Regions from separate parts of the Lysinibacillus sp. NPDC093712 genome, predicted to be linked through region 4. Evidence: riboswitches for the same ligand, from Rfam matches in the RefSeq annotation. Region 4 holds a riboswitch; each other region holds the start of a gene.
What was found. Region 4 has a riboswitch for cobalamin ahead of ACQKNX_RS08780 (energy-coupling factor ABC transporter permease). Riboswitches for the same ligand answer to the same signal wherever they lie in the genome.
Positions count from the first base shown of each region.

Region 1: linked by a shared signal. The riboswitch ahead of ACQKNX_RS19555 (hypothetical protein) and the one ahead of ACQKNX_RS08780 (energy-coupling factor ABC transporter permease) in region 4 are both predicted to bind cobalamin.
Region 2: linked by a shared signal. The riboswitch ahead of metE (5-methyltetrahydropteroyltriglutamate--homocysteine S-methyltransferase) and the one ahead of ACQKNX_RS08780 (energy-coupling factor ABC transporter permease) in region 4 are both predicted to bind cobalamin.
Region 3: linked by a shared signal. The riboswitch ahead of ACQKNX_RS06470 (ABC transporter substrate-binding protein) and the one ahead of ACQKNX_RS08780 (energy-coupling factor ABC transporter permease) in region 4 are both predicted to bind cobalamin.

Region 1 is NZ_JBNNUU010000006.1:107,768-111,049, reverse strand. Features, by position in the region: gene ACQKNX_RS19560 (glutathione peroxidase) at 59-604, shown strand; cobalamin riboswitch at 759-966, shown strand; gene ACQKNX_RS19555 (hypothetical protein) at 1,122-1,664, shown strand; gene ACQKNX_RS19550 (ABC transporter substrate-binding protein) at 1,666-2,625, shown strand; gene ACQKNX_RS19545 (tyrosine-protein phosphatase) at 2,980-3,282, shown strand, end outside.
Region 2 is NZ_JBNNUU010000001.1:746,593-749,874, reverse strand. Features, by position in the region: gene metE (5-methyltetrahydropteroyltriglutamate--homocysteine S-methyltransferase) at 1-1,703, opposite strand, end outside; cobalamin riboswitch at 1,888-2,066, opposite strand; gene ACQKNX_RS03820 (VOC family protein) at 2,278-2,640, shown strand.
Region 3 is NZ_JBNNUU010000001.1:1,243,115-1,246,396, forward strand. Features, by position in the region: gene ACQKNX_RS06465 (precorrin-3B methylase) at 1-247, opposite strand, end outside; gene ACQKNX_RS06470 (ABC transporter substrate-binding protein) at 304-1,299, opposite strand; cobalamin riboswitch at 1,554-1,741, opposite strand; gene ACQKNX_RS06475 (GTP-binding protein) at 1,922-3,282, shown strand, end outside.
Region 4 is NZ_JBNNUU010000002.1:258,781-262,062, reverse strand. Features, by position in the region: gene cbiQ (cobalt ECF transporter T component CbiQ) at 1-481, opposite strand, end outside; gene ACQKNX_RS08785 (energy-coupling factor ABC transporter substrate-binding protein) at 485-757, opposite strand; gene ACQKNX_RS08780 (energy-coupling factor ABC transporter permease) at 759-1,505, opposite strand; cobalamin riboswitch at 1,645-1,828, opposite strand; cobalamin riboswitch at 2,084-2,263, shown strand; gene ACQKNX_RS08775 ((2Fe-2S) ferredoxin domain-containing protein) at 2,402-2,773, shown strand; gene cobJ (precorrin-3B C(17)-methyltransferase) at 2,777-3,282, shown strand, end outside.

The DNA.
Region 1 (3,282 bases), on a different contig from region 4:
GCAACTGTATATAGCATAGTAACAGTATAATTTTTGTAAATTAGAAAGGGTCGAGAAAATGGGGATTTATAATTATTTAGTGAAAAAGCCAAACGGTGAAATTTTATCAATGGAGACGTATCGAGGAAAGACAATGTTAATCGTTAACACCGCCAATCAATGTGACTTTACATATCAATTTGAAGATTTGCAAAAAATGTATAATAAATATGACAAGGGAAATTTCGTTGTTTTAGGTTTCCCGTGTAATCAGTTTGGACAGCAGAACCCAGAAGATGGAGTTGAGACAACTCAACTTTGTCAGCTTAACTACGGGGTAACTTTCCCGATTTTTGAAATAGTTCAGGTTAATGGAGAAGAGACACATCCGTTATTCAATTATTTAAAGCACGAAGTAGATTTTCGTGAATTCGGAAAAGCGAATATGCAGGAAAAGATGTTAGCTGAAGCTATTATCCAAATTGCACCGAGCTTTTTAGATGGACGTAACATTCGTTGGAACTTTACGAAATTTTTAGTAGATAATCAAGGTAATACAGTTGAGCGCTTTGAACCGACAGATTCACAATTAGATATAGAGCAAGCTATTGAAAAAATTTTATAGCTAGCTATTTTAATCAGAATTTTTAGGTTGGAATAACAAATAGCTTATCGCTATGTAGAAATAGTGCTAAGTTTTGTATAAATATATTCGAATATTCCACAATCTCACAACTACTCTTTCAAATCAATATATGATAAACTGCTAATCAAGTGAATAATTCTTGCAGAATAATGGTGCTAACTTTAGCATAATCGGGAATTCGGTGTAAAACCGAAGCTGTTTCCGCAACTGTAAGTACAAGAATCATAAAAAATGCCACTGTCGAAAAGGGGAAGACCCAAGATGGGAAGGTTTTATGATCGCTACTGCATTGAGTAGTGAGCTGTACGAGCCAGGAGACCGACCTTTATTTAATGTATAAAAACTCTTCGGAAGCTAGGAGGATATACGGCAAATACATAGGCAATGTCGCGTGAGGCGGCACTATATATGCTATTTTCGTCGTTCCCTAGGGAGCGGCGTTTTTTTATGCACCTGTAAAGCAAAATCTGTTCATGAAAGAAAGAAGGGACTAAGTATGAAAAAAGATGCCCGTTACTCTTGCTACCCGTTCATGCGTGAAAAAATATCTACAGTAGATTTTGAGATTCGTACAGATAGTTTAACAACTCATGTCGGTGTAGCATTGACGGCTGTAAAAGCTGAAGAAGTTGAAGTAGTGGCTACAGATTTATTGACTATTTTGCCAATGGCCTACCATGTAAACGGCTCAGTACGTGGCAAATTAGCGGTAACGGAAGAAGATTTGTTATGGCTTAGTGATCGCTATGATTTTTATGTGGGGCATGTAAAGGAAGAAATTCAGAACTTTGTTTTACCACAAGGTACAGGGGCTGCAACTGCGCTTCATTTATGTCGTAGTGAGGCAAAAAAATCATACCGTGTTCTACATAAAGTTTCTGAGGAAAGAGAAGTACCAGCCATCCTTTTCGATTACTTAGGATTATTAGCTAATGTATTTTTTGTAATGGCTGTATACATGAATCAACAAGCTGGTATTGCTGAAATACCATTTATAAGCAAATCATATCCGATGAAGAAAAAGAAGGAGAATGTGTAAAGTGAAGAAACTATTTAAATTCCAATGGCTTACAGTGTTAATGTTAGCACTTGTATTGGCAGGGTGCGGCACAGCAAATGAAGCTAAAAAGGACGATACATCTAAAACAGGACAACAAGCAGAGCAAACAGGCTACAAAGTGACAGATGATCGCGATGTAGAAGTAGCATTTGATGCAGTACCAAAAACGGTTGTGTCATTACAACCGAGTAACACAGAAATCTTATTTGCACTAGGCGTTGGCGATAAAGTTATTGGTGCAACTGATTATGATACGTACCCAGAAGAAGCAAAAAATATTGAACGTGTGTCAGATTCTGTGACATTCAACACTGAGCGAATTGTAGCATTAAAGCCAGATGTCGTAATTGCTTATTCAACAGGCAATGCCGAAACATTAGATGCGCTAAAAGGTCTTGAAGATGCAGGCGTAAAAGTATTTGCTATTAAATCAGCAGCTTCATTTGAAGATGTATATGGAGATATTCAACAAATTGCTGAAGTGATGGGCGTTAAAGATAAAGGTGAGCAATTAAACAAAAATATTAAAGCGAAAATCGCGGATGTGCAAGCAAAAGTAAAAGGTGTAGAAACACCGAAAAATGTTTACTTAGAAATTAGCCCTAAGCCAGATATTTATACAACAGCAGCTGGTACTTTCCAACAAGAGATTCTTGATGCAGCGAATGTGAACAATGTATTTGGCGATCAAACAGGATGGGTAAAAGTTTCTGAGGAAGATGTTATCGCGAAAAATCCTCAAGTTATTTTAACAACAGTAAACTATGTAGAAGATGCAGTAGGTGAAATTCTTGGGCGTGATGGATGGAATACAATCACTGCCATTCAAGATAAAGCGGTAAATTATATTGATACTGATATTTCAAATCGCCCAGGACCACGTATTGGTGAAGCTGTTGAGATGGTAGCGAAAGCAGTATATCCCGAACTATTTAAATAAGGTTAAATCGTGAAAGCCAACCTTTAGAGCTTGGGCAAAAGAGATAAAGTGTTAGATTGACTGCAATCAATCTAACACTTTTTTGCTTGTGAACGTTGTTGTCCGCTAAGTACAGGCTTCGTGAGCTTCAACCGGCGATAACTCCAAGTCAACCGGCGATTCAGGGGCTTCAACCGGCGATAACTCCAAGTCAACCGGCGATTTACGGGCTTCAACCGTCGATAACTTCAAGTCTACTGGCGAGTCATAGAATCTGAATCTCTTCTAAAAGGCATTGTGAATAATTGGTATTATCTTCGGTTGTTCTATAAAATAGAAATATATATGATTGCTTAAATAAGGGAGGCGTAGTGGATGACACAGTTTGACATGAAGGTTATTCCGTTTGAGGCAGTCTTGAATTTCCGCGATATGGGTGGCTATAAGACACGAGATGGCAGAGTGGTTAAGAATGGATTGCTCTATCGCTCAGCTGCGCTAGGTAAGATGACACCAGCGGATAAGGAGCGCTTTGAAGCGCTAGGAGTTAAAACAATTTTCGATTATCGAGATCAACAAGAGGCATTAAATAATCCTAACCCTACATTCAAGGGCGCAAAGTATATTCAAATTCCTGCAAAGGGCAACCACGCATTTGAGATGCCGACAAATACCGGT
Region 2 (3,282 bases), on a different contig from region 4:
AATGACCAGTTTAATATCGTAACAGGACCTGTTAACATCCCTTTCACATATCGATTTGTTAAACTTTGTGCATAGGCAGTTTCTTTCACAGTCATCGGCGCTTCCCATGCAACATCACCATAAATAATCGGTGGTTTTACACAACGAGAGCCGTACGAAACGACCCAAGCTTTTTCTGTAAAAGCGAAGCCTGTTAACTTTTCACCAAAGTATTCCACCATATCTGTACGCTCGAATTCACCATGCACGAGTACATCAATATCTAAATCTTCTTGAATGGCAATCCATCGTTTCGTTTCTTGTGCGACAAAGTCAGCATATGCTTCATCTGAAAGCTGTTTTTTTCGCCATGCATTACGTGTGCGCTTTACTTCATCAGATTGAGGGAAGCTACCAATCGTAGTCGTTGGGAATAGTGGTAGCTGCAGTGACTGTTGTTGAATAATCTGACGCGCATTAAAATCATTTTGACGTTCAAAATCCTCTGTCGACACCGTTTGTACTTCTTGTTGAACAGCCTGATTATTTCGTACAGGATGTTTTTTTAATGCTTCAATTGCTTTCATGCTCTCAGAGATAGTATGATTTGACGTGTGATTTTTTTCTTTTAAATACTTAGCCACCTCTGATATTTCTACTAATTTTTCATCAGCAAATGCAAGCGCATTTTTTAAGACAGGCTCTAATTTTGTTTCAAGTGCGGTCGAAATCGGCACATGCTGTAAGCTACATGACGATTGAACCCACAGCTCTTGGGCACTAGTCAGCTGTTCAATTGCCCTAACTGTAGTACTTATCTCTGCTAAATTTGCCCTCCAAATATCTCGTCCATTAACAATTCCTACTGCCAATACTTTATCATGTGGAAAGCCAAATTGACGTAGCGCCTCCATATTTTTCGTATAGCCATGAACAAAATCTAAGCCAAATCCTTGTACAGGGAGTTCAATTAGTGTGTTATAAGCTGATAACGATTCAAAATAGGTTTGTAACATAATATTAGCCTCTGGTACAGCGGCTGCTAATTGTGTATATATTTCTTGCACAAGTTTGACCTCCGCCTCATCTAATGATGTGACTAATGCAGGCTCCTCTAATTGAATCCAATCAGCACCGGCTGTTACTAGTTCTTGAATAACCTGCGCATACAGTGGTAGTAGTGCTAAAATAAACGCAACTTGTGTTACTTTATCGTAACCTTTTGTTAGCTTGCAAAATGTATATGGCCCGATTAGCGTTGGCTTTGCAGTAATGCCATATACTTCTTTAACCTCAAGGAAATCTGCAAGTATTTTATTGTCTGTTAGTTGCAGAGCTTGACCTTCATATTCAGGGACAATGTAATGATAATTTGTATTGAACCATTTTGTCATTTCACTCGCAACAGCTTCTTTATTTCCACGTGCTACCGCGTAATACGTTTGTAAGTTAACCTTTCCACCCTGCCAGCCGAAGCGCTTTGGCACTAAGCCAAACATAACCGCTGTATCAAGCATTCTGTCATACAGTGTGAAATCCCCAACTGTGACAATATCTATACCGCTACGAAGCTGCTTGTCGATGCGTGCAAGACGGATTTCTTTAATTTTTTGTAAGAAATCTTCTTCTGTAAGTTCATTTCTCCAAAATGCCTCTAATGCCTTTTTCCATTCACGGTCTTCCCCTATGTATGGGTAGCCTATTACAGTCGTTGTATACGTCATATTCCTTCTCTCCTCTGGTTTAAAATAAAAAAACCATCTTCCTTTTTAGGAAAATGGTAGTTATTGTATATCTAAATTAGCTATGACGAGGCGATACGATAATATATTAATTATCGTATATATTCGTTAGTCGCACAGTGCCGATTCGGTCACATCTCACCACCTATTTCCACGTAGGTTATTTGGTGTGTACTAGACATTGGCAGGTCTCCTGGCTTCTCATCAACACGCCTCACAGCCTTCCCAGTTCCCCAGTGGCATATGTGATTTGCTCCGATTTACAGTTGCGGGACAGCGTCGGATTTACACCGACTTCCCTTTTAAGCCAAACTTTCATTTGGCACCAACTCTTACACAATATTCAATTATGTTTCCTACTATAACATATATTTTTCTGAAAAGTATAACTTTTATGAAGATATATGTATTATTTCTGTACAGAGTTACACTTTGAGTAATTTTTAAATGGACTAATTGACGACATAATAATAAAACAATCTACTAATCCGAAAAGGTATTTTAAGTAATTTGTAGAAATATATAGTTATAGAAAGAACGTGCGAGGAGGATTACTATGATTGTCGGATTACATCACATACAATTAACGATTCCAAAAGGTACCGAGGAGCAAGGGAAAGCTTTTTATTGCCGTTTGTTAGGCCTCAAAGAAATAGAGAAACCAGAATCTCTTAAAGGGCGTGGTGGATTTTGGCTACGAGTTGGTCAGCACGAAGTACATGTTGGCACAGAAGAAGGCTTTGATCGACTAACAACGAAAGCCCATATTGCCTATCAAGTAGAGGATGTAGCATATTGGAAAAAAGTATTAACAGCGCATCATATCGAAATCCTTGATTCTGTTCCAATTCCTAATTATGAGCGCTTTGAATTTAGAGACCCTTTTGGTAATCGAGTAGAAATTATTCAGCCTATTTAAATTTTTAAAAAGCAGCCATCAATGGCTGCTTCAGACTATAGACAAACGCGAAGATTTTCGAGTTTGTCTATAGTTCTTTATTATTTAAAATTAATATAAAAGTGATGACTACTACCGTTGATTTCCTGTATGGGCTGTCGATTTCCGCGGATACACACGTAAGCCGCAACCCCCACTATCGCGCTGTCTGGTGCGTCTCACGTTCTGTGCGTTCCCACAGGAGTTGTCCGTCCTCTACTCCAATCACCCATGACTCAAACTATGTATTTCATACTTAATGATAAACAAAAAAATTCCTATACTACGTGCTTTTATAAATACTATTTGACTCATATAGTTATTTTTATATCATTCCTTACCCTTATTTTGATTTCCCTATTAGCACATTACCTAGCATTGTTTCTATGTGTGATAATCCATAGTTGCTAGCGTTTTTTGTATGCACTATTTATCAAACTGAAACATTTGTAATGAAACTGTAAATTCAAGCGATAAAGCCTTATATATCAAGGTTTTTACATAAAGCGATGCTCCCTGTGGAAACATTTACCTCGCAGAACCCCTACTTTTTCATGCTACGATTATTGCAACAGCAAGCAAACAGATATGAATTTACTGCTCGCTTACAGGAGGTAAAAACAG
Region 3 (3,282 bases), on a different contig from region 4:
AGCCTGCTTCTTGAAGCTCATTGATAATTTCCTTCACTTTTATAGTTGGGACTGACAGAAGGATACTATAGGAAGCTGAGTATTTAATTGCGCCGCTTTCACCTACAATCTCAGCAATTTTTTGAAATTGAGCTGGTGTATAATGCTTATTGATAATACCTGGACTTACTGCAAGGCGTGTAAAATTTCCATTTGTATTTAGTTTTTCAAATGTTCGATCTGGTGTATTTGAACGAAAAGCATTCATTGTTTGTTCTCCTTATGAAAAAGAGCTAGCAAGTAGCTAGCTCTTTCGATTGTTATTTAAAAGTTTTCAAGATAAAAACCTTTTGCTAAAATTTCAATAGCCTCCGCAGCACGAACCCCTTCTGAAGCTGCTGAAAGTGGTAAAATGACAAAGCGTTCATTTTTTACAGCATCTGTTTCTTTTAATGCCGGATCACTTTTTAGGAATTTAATTTTGTCTTCTGCAGTTTGGGAACCATAATCAATAACGACAATGACTTCAGGGTTGCGTTCAACTGTTTCTTCTTTCGATACCGTTGTCCAGCCCGATTCAACATCGCCAAAAATGTTTTTACCGCCAGCAACTGTGACAAGCTCATCCATAAAGTTTTGTGCCGCTGTAAAGACTTCCTTGTCTCCACTATCGAAAACTAGAACACGTAATTCTTTTTCACCTTGTGGTAACTTTGCACGAACAGCATCAACATCCTTTGTCATCTGGTCAATTAATGCCTCTCCGCGGTCTTCAACACGGAAGATTTTTGCAATATTACGGATATCCGTAAATATATCCTCTAACGATGGTTTTGTAATACTTGAAGAAGTATGTAAATATGTGTGAATTCCAAGTGCTTCTAACTCTTCTGGTGTACCAACACCCTTTTCGCTAAAGCCACTTTTCCACCCAGCGTATAAAAAATCCGCTTCACTATCAATTACTTGTTCTTTTGTCGGGTACTGATCCGCTATCACTGGTACTTTATCGTAAGCTGCTTGTAATGGTTCATAAATTTTATCATCTAAATAGGCAGTACCAACCATTGAATCTTCTAAACCTAATGCTAACATTATTTCTGTAACGTGCTGATTTAAGCTAATTGCCTTTTTAGGAGCTTCTGTATAAACTTGTGTCGTATCGTTATTATCAATTGTTACTTCTTTTGACTCTGCTTGTGCTGGTTCAATGTTTTCACTTTGCGCAGCTGATTTTGAATCATCTTTTGCACTACAAGCGCCTAAAATGCTCAATAGTGCAATTGCAAAAACTAGCCACATGCCTTTCCATTTGTTCATGTTTGTTTCTCCTTTAGTTTGTAATTTTTCATCTTTATAGTAAGAAATCAATGACTTCTTTGCTACTGATCACGAGCACTTCTTGACGCTGCATTTCCTGGTAAAAGCATGAATTGCTGTTTAATGCTACGGTTCCTGCTCAATCTACTGCACATCAAAATGGACACAAAAAACCCTCTTGTTTCCAAGAGGGCGACATAGTGAAAAAACAATGGTTATTTAACCAATCACTATTCCCATCCTCGTGGTGTTAAGTAAAATAATATATATTGGCAGGTATCCTGGCTTAGGTTCAACGTTTATACGTCTTCCCACAGTTAAACTACAGTGACTGTGTTGTATAAACTCCCCATTTACAGTTGCGGGACAGCATCGGATTTACACCGATTTCCCTTTTAAGCAAATGATATAAACCATTTGCACCAATATATAGAAGTATTAAGTTATAAAAATAGCCTAGCAGAAGTAATTTTTGTTTTCAATCACACAAAAAAATCCATAACTAATATTTGTGAATGATTGACCACTATTCAAACATAAACGAGAACTATTCTACTCGAAATGTTTTTTGGCACTATCTGTTACAATAAGAATATAGGAAAAATAGAAATGAGGATTTTTTATGTATAGAACGATTGGTGTGCTCGCACATGTCGATGCAGGAAAGACAACCTTTTGTGAACAACTACTATTCCATACAAACAGTATTCAAACGCGTGGAAGAGTCGATCACCAAGATACTTTTTTAGATAATCATACTATCGAACAAGCTCGTGGTATTACCATTTTTGCCGAACAAGGACGGATGCAAATTGGGGATGATACATACACACTAATTGATACACCTGGGCATGTCGACTTTTCACCAGAGATGGAACGCGCAATTCGTGTAATGGATTACGCCATTATTATCGTAAGCGCTGTAGAGGGTGTACAAGGTCATACTGAAACCGTGTGGCAATTGCTACGCCAATACAACGTCCCAACCTTCTTCTTTATTAATAAGATAGATCGTGAAGGCGCTGATGTAGATGCCGTTATGAAGCAGCTTCAAAAGGAATGCTCGAACGATGTACTTTTAATAGACGACCCATTGCGTACAGATTATGTCCAGAGCCACGTTGCTGAATGGCTAGCTGAACGTGATGAACAACTACTCGATGCCTATTTGACAGAAACTCTTGATACACAAACATGCTTTTTACAGTTGCAAAAGTTGATTAAACAAGAGCAAGCATTTCCTTGCTTTACTGGTGCGGCATTAAAGGATATTGGAATAAAAGAATTTTTATCACAGCTCCCTCTACTTACGGAGACTCGATTCGACCATCAAGCACCATTTCAAGGTGAGGTATTTAAAATTCGCCATGATGGAACTCAACGGTTAACTTTTATCAAAGCATTGCAAGGAACTTTACATACACGCCAAGACTTTACATTTGGTGATGTGACTGAAAAAATAACTGAAATTCGTTTATATAATGGAAGCCGTTTTGACACAACACAAAAAGTGCAAGCAGGAGAAATTTTCGCGGTTAAGGGCCTTAGTCTAGCAAAAATCGGTGATATTTTAGGTAGTACAATACCTCCTCAGCCATATGAGCTTGTGCCTACGTTACAAGCTAAAGTACAGTATGATGGACAACAGCATATAAAGGAAGTTTTACAAGTATTCCGTTTACTTGAAGCGGAGGAACCATCGTTGCGAGTAGTTTGGCATGAGAAGTTCCAAGAAATCCATGTACATATTATGGGTGTTATTCAACTTGAAGTACTTACTGAAGTGTTAAAAAATCGCTTTTCTCTTTCTGTTACTTTTGGTGAGCCAAAAATCTTATATATGGAATCAATCGTAACGACTGTAACAGGATACGGTCATTTCGAGCCTTTAAAACATTATGCTGAGGTACACCTGTTAATGGAGCCTAATATTCGTGGAACTGGTAACACTTTTGTTAACGCTTGTCATGCTGATGATTTATC
Region 4 (3,282 bases):
GCTCTACTAATTCTACAAATAAAGCAGGCAGACGCCATTGACGTAAGACGTGACAAATAGATTGGACCGATGTCGTTAAAATTAAAAAGTATAAACAGCTAATACTGCCTAATACAGAGAACAATAGCTGCTGTGCTGTGATCAAGCTTTCATTTCCGATGAAAAAAGTCCAATTACTAAGAGAAAATGCCCAGAAATGTGCTGGGAGGTTACTTGAATTTGGTGCAATTGAAATCAAAATAGATAGTAAACTGGATAGCAGAAAAAATCCTGGTAACAATAGTAATTTCGCATAATATTGGAAAGGGATTTTTGCGCCTAAAATGATAAAAGCACTCATTACAATAAATGTAATGAGTGAAATAAGTTCATCTCTCACGATAAGCGACAATAGCAGTAACCCTAAGGAAAACGTCATTTTTTCTAACGGATGAACGGACGCTAGTTTATTCATATAAGCATACTTATCAATGAGTAACATCGTTTAACCTTCCTTATGCTTGCCGCGCATATAGCCTACGAAATAGCCAATAAAGCCAGCACCAATAGCAGCCTGTAATACAAATAATAAGCTTTCGATTTCACCACTTGGTGGCTCCCATAAGCTTTCAAACCACGGTTCATATTCTGCATTAATTTCCCCGATTGCAGCTTCAGCTTCTCCGTCTGCACCACCGAATTCTGCACCTTTTTGTACGAAAAGAGGGATAATTGCTAAAAGTACAACGACAGCTAGTAGCAGTAAATTTTTCTTCATCCTAATGTGCCTCCTTTGCTGAGAAAACACGTAGTGCCTTTAATTCGCTCACATTGTATTTTTTTAAGAAATTCATAACGATAACTGTTAAAATCCCTTCACTAATTGCTAGAGGGATTTGCGTTAAAGCAAAAATCCCTGCAAATTTTGTGAATGAAGCCATAAAGCCTCCTACTTCAGAAGGGAAAGCCAGTGCTAATTGAACTGAAGTGACAACATATGTACCTAAGTCCCCAAGCATCGCTGCAAAAAAGACAGCAATAGAGAATGATAGACCGATTTTTTGAGAACCTTTAAAGACATAGTACGCAATAATTGGTCCTACAATCGCCATAGAGAAAGCATTTGCACCTAAAGTTGTAATACCACCATGCGCTAAAAGTAATGATTGGAATAATAAAACGATTGTTCCAATGACACTCATGGCTAATGGTCCGAAAAGAACTGTACCAAGGCCAACACCAGTAGGATGTGAGCAACTTCCTGTTACTGATGGAATTTTCAGTGCCGACAAGACGAATGCAAATGCACCTGATAAGCCTAATATCATTTTCGTTTCAGGATTTTCGTCTATTGTTTTACGAATAGAACGTAATCCTAAAATAATAAATGGAATCGAAATGACCCACCAAAAAATCGCCCATTCAATCGGCAAAAATCCTTCCATGATATGCATGGCAAACGCTCGTTTTGGTACTAGTAAAAAAGCCACTAAGAAATAACTAAGTTTCCAAAAAGAAAATTTCAAAACCTTTCCTCCTCAACAGTAAATTTCGAATGTAGCGTGCGCAATAAAAAAGCACTTCTCCGTTTCGGAAAAGTGCATAGCTGAAAAAGCAAATAGAATTGTCATTTGCCAAGCCGCACACCTATCCTCGTAGGTTGAAACGATCACGATTTCCTCGGCAGGTCTCCTGGCTTTAGTTCAACATTTTATAGGTCTTCCCGTCCTATGGACAGTGACATTTTCTATAAAATTCCCTAGTACAGTGGCGGGACCGCGCCGGACTTGAACCGGCTTCCCTTTTAAGCAAAATGTATACACTTCGCACCGAAAAAAGATGAAGTTGTGAGTTTTCACGAAGAAGTGTAACATGTTTTTCTAATCATAAGCTATCCTTTTTTTGTAAAAAATTTTTTTATAGAATAAAAATCTAGAAAATTCAGATAAACGTCAGAGAAAATCAATCAATTTCAATGAAATATTTGTTGAAATTTTATTAAAAATCTAATAAATAAAAAAGAAATGTTGAAAAATATAAAAATGATAGGCTATGATAGAAACAGTTTTATATTCGTTTTATTAACATTTCATTTCAAAATTTAAATATAAATCCATCATTAAGTGCTCGAAATGCTTCGAGATAATAGGGAAATCGGTGTAAACCCGGTACAGCCCCCGCTACTGTAATAGCTGATGAAATCGCAATGCCACTGAAGATTTGGGAAGGCGCGAAAGTAAGAGGAAGCTTAAGTCAGGAAACCTGCTTAGTTGATGACATGCAAACTTTTCGGAGGGAGAAGTGAAGCGAGAGCGGATACGTGTATATTCGTTTTTATTTTGGCTTCTATAAAACCTTTACTCTTCGATATCGAGTAAAGGTTTTTTCTTTTTCCTAAAAGTAGAATGAGGGGAGAAAAGCAATGACAACTTGGAATTTAGAGGGCATGAAAACCCATCTTTTTATTTGTAATGGTAGTAGTTGCATGAAAAAAGAAGCTGAGGAAATTACGCTTGCAATACGAGACGAAATAGAGAAATTAGCACTCGATAAGGAAATACATACGACAAGAACGCGTTGTAATGGCAGATGTAAAGATGCTTGTGTTGTGATCGCGTATCCACAGGGAAATTGGTATCGTGTACCAACAGTTGAGCATGGTAGAACACTTGTACAAGATTTAAACCATGATTCTTTACATAGCGAGCATGTTTTTACACTGACAGAAGGTACGTTGCAACGTACTCCACAAACAACAGCCATTAAAGGCATCGACAAGGTGAAAGAGGGGTAAAAAATGGCGCAAAAAGGAAAGATTTTTGTTGTAGGCTTTGGACCTGGGGACTTCAAGCATATTACGACACGTGCTGTAGAGGCATTACAACAAAGTGAATTTATTATCGGTTATAAAACGTATGTTGAGCTCATTCAAGATTTAGTAAGTGCGAAGTCGATTGTTAGTACTGGTATGACAGAAGAAGTGTCACGAGCACAAGAAGCGGTACGTCAAGCGGAGGCTGGAAATATCGTTTCTGTTATTTCGAGTGGTGACTCCGGCGTATACGGGATGGCTGGACTTGTATATGAAGTACTAATTGAGCTTGGATGGACGGAAGCAACAGGTGTTGAAGTCGAAATTGTGCCAGGGATTTCTGCTATTAATTCGTGTGCAAGTTTGCTAGGCGCTCCGATTATGCATGATTCTTGCACGATTAGTTTAAGTGATCATTTAACACCTTGGAATTTAATTGCAAAGCGTGTGGAAGCTGCGGCGATGGCCGATTTTGTCATTGCGTTATATAA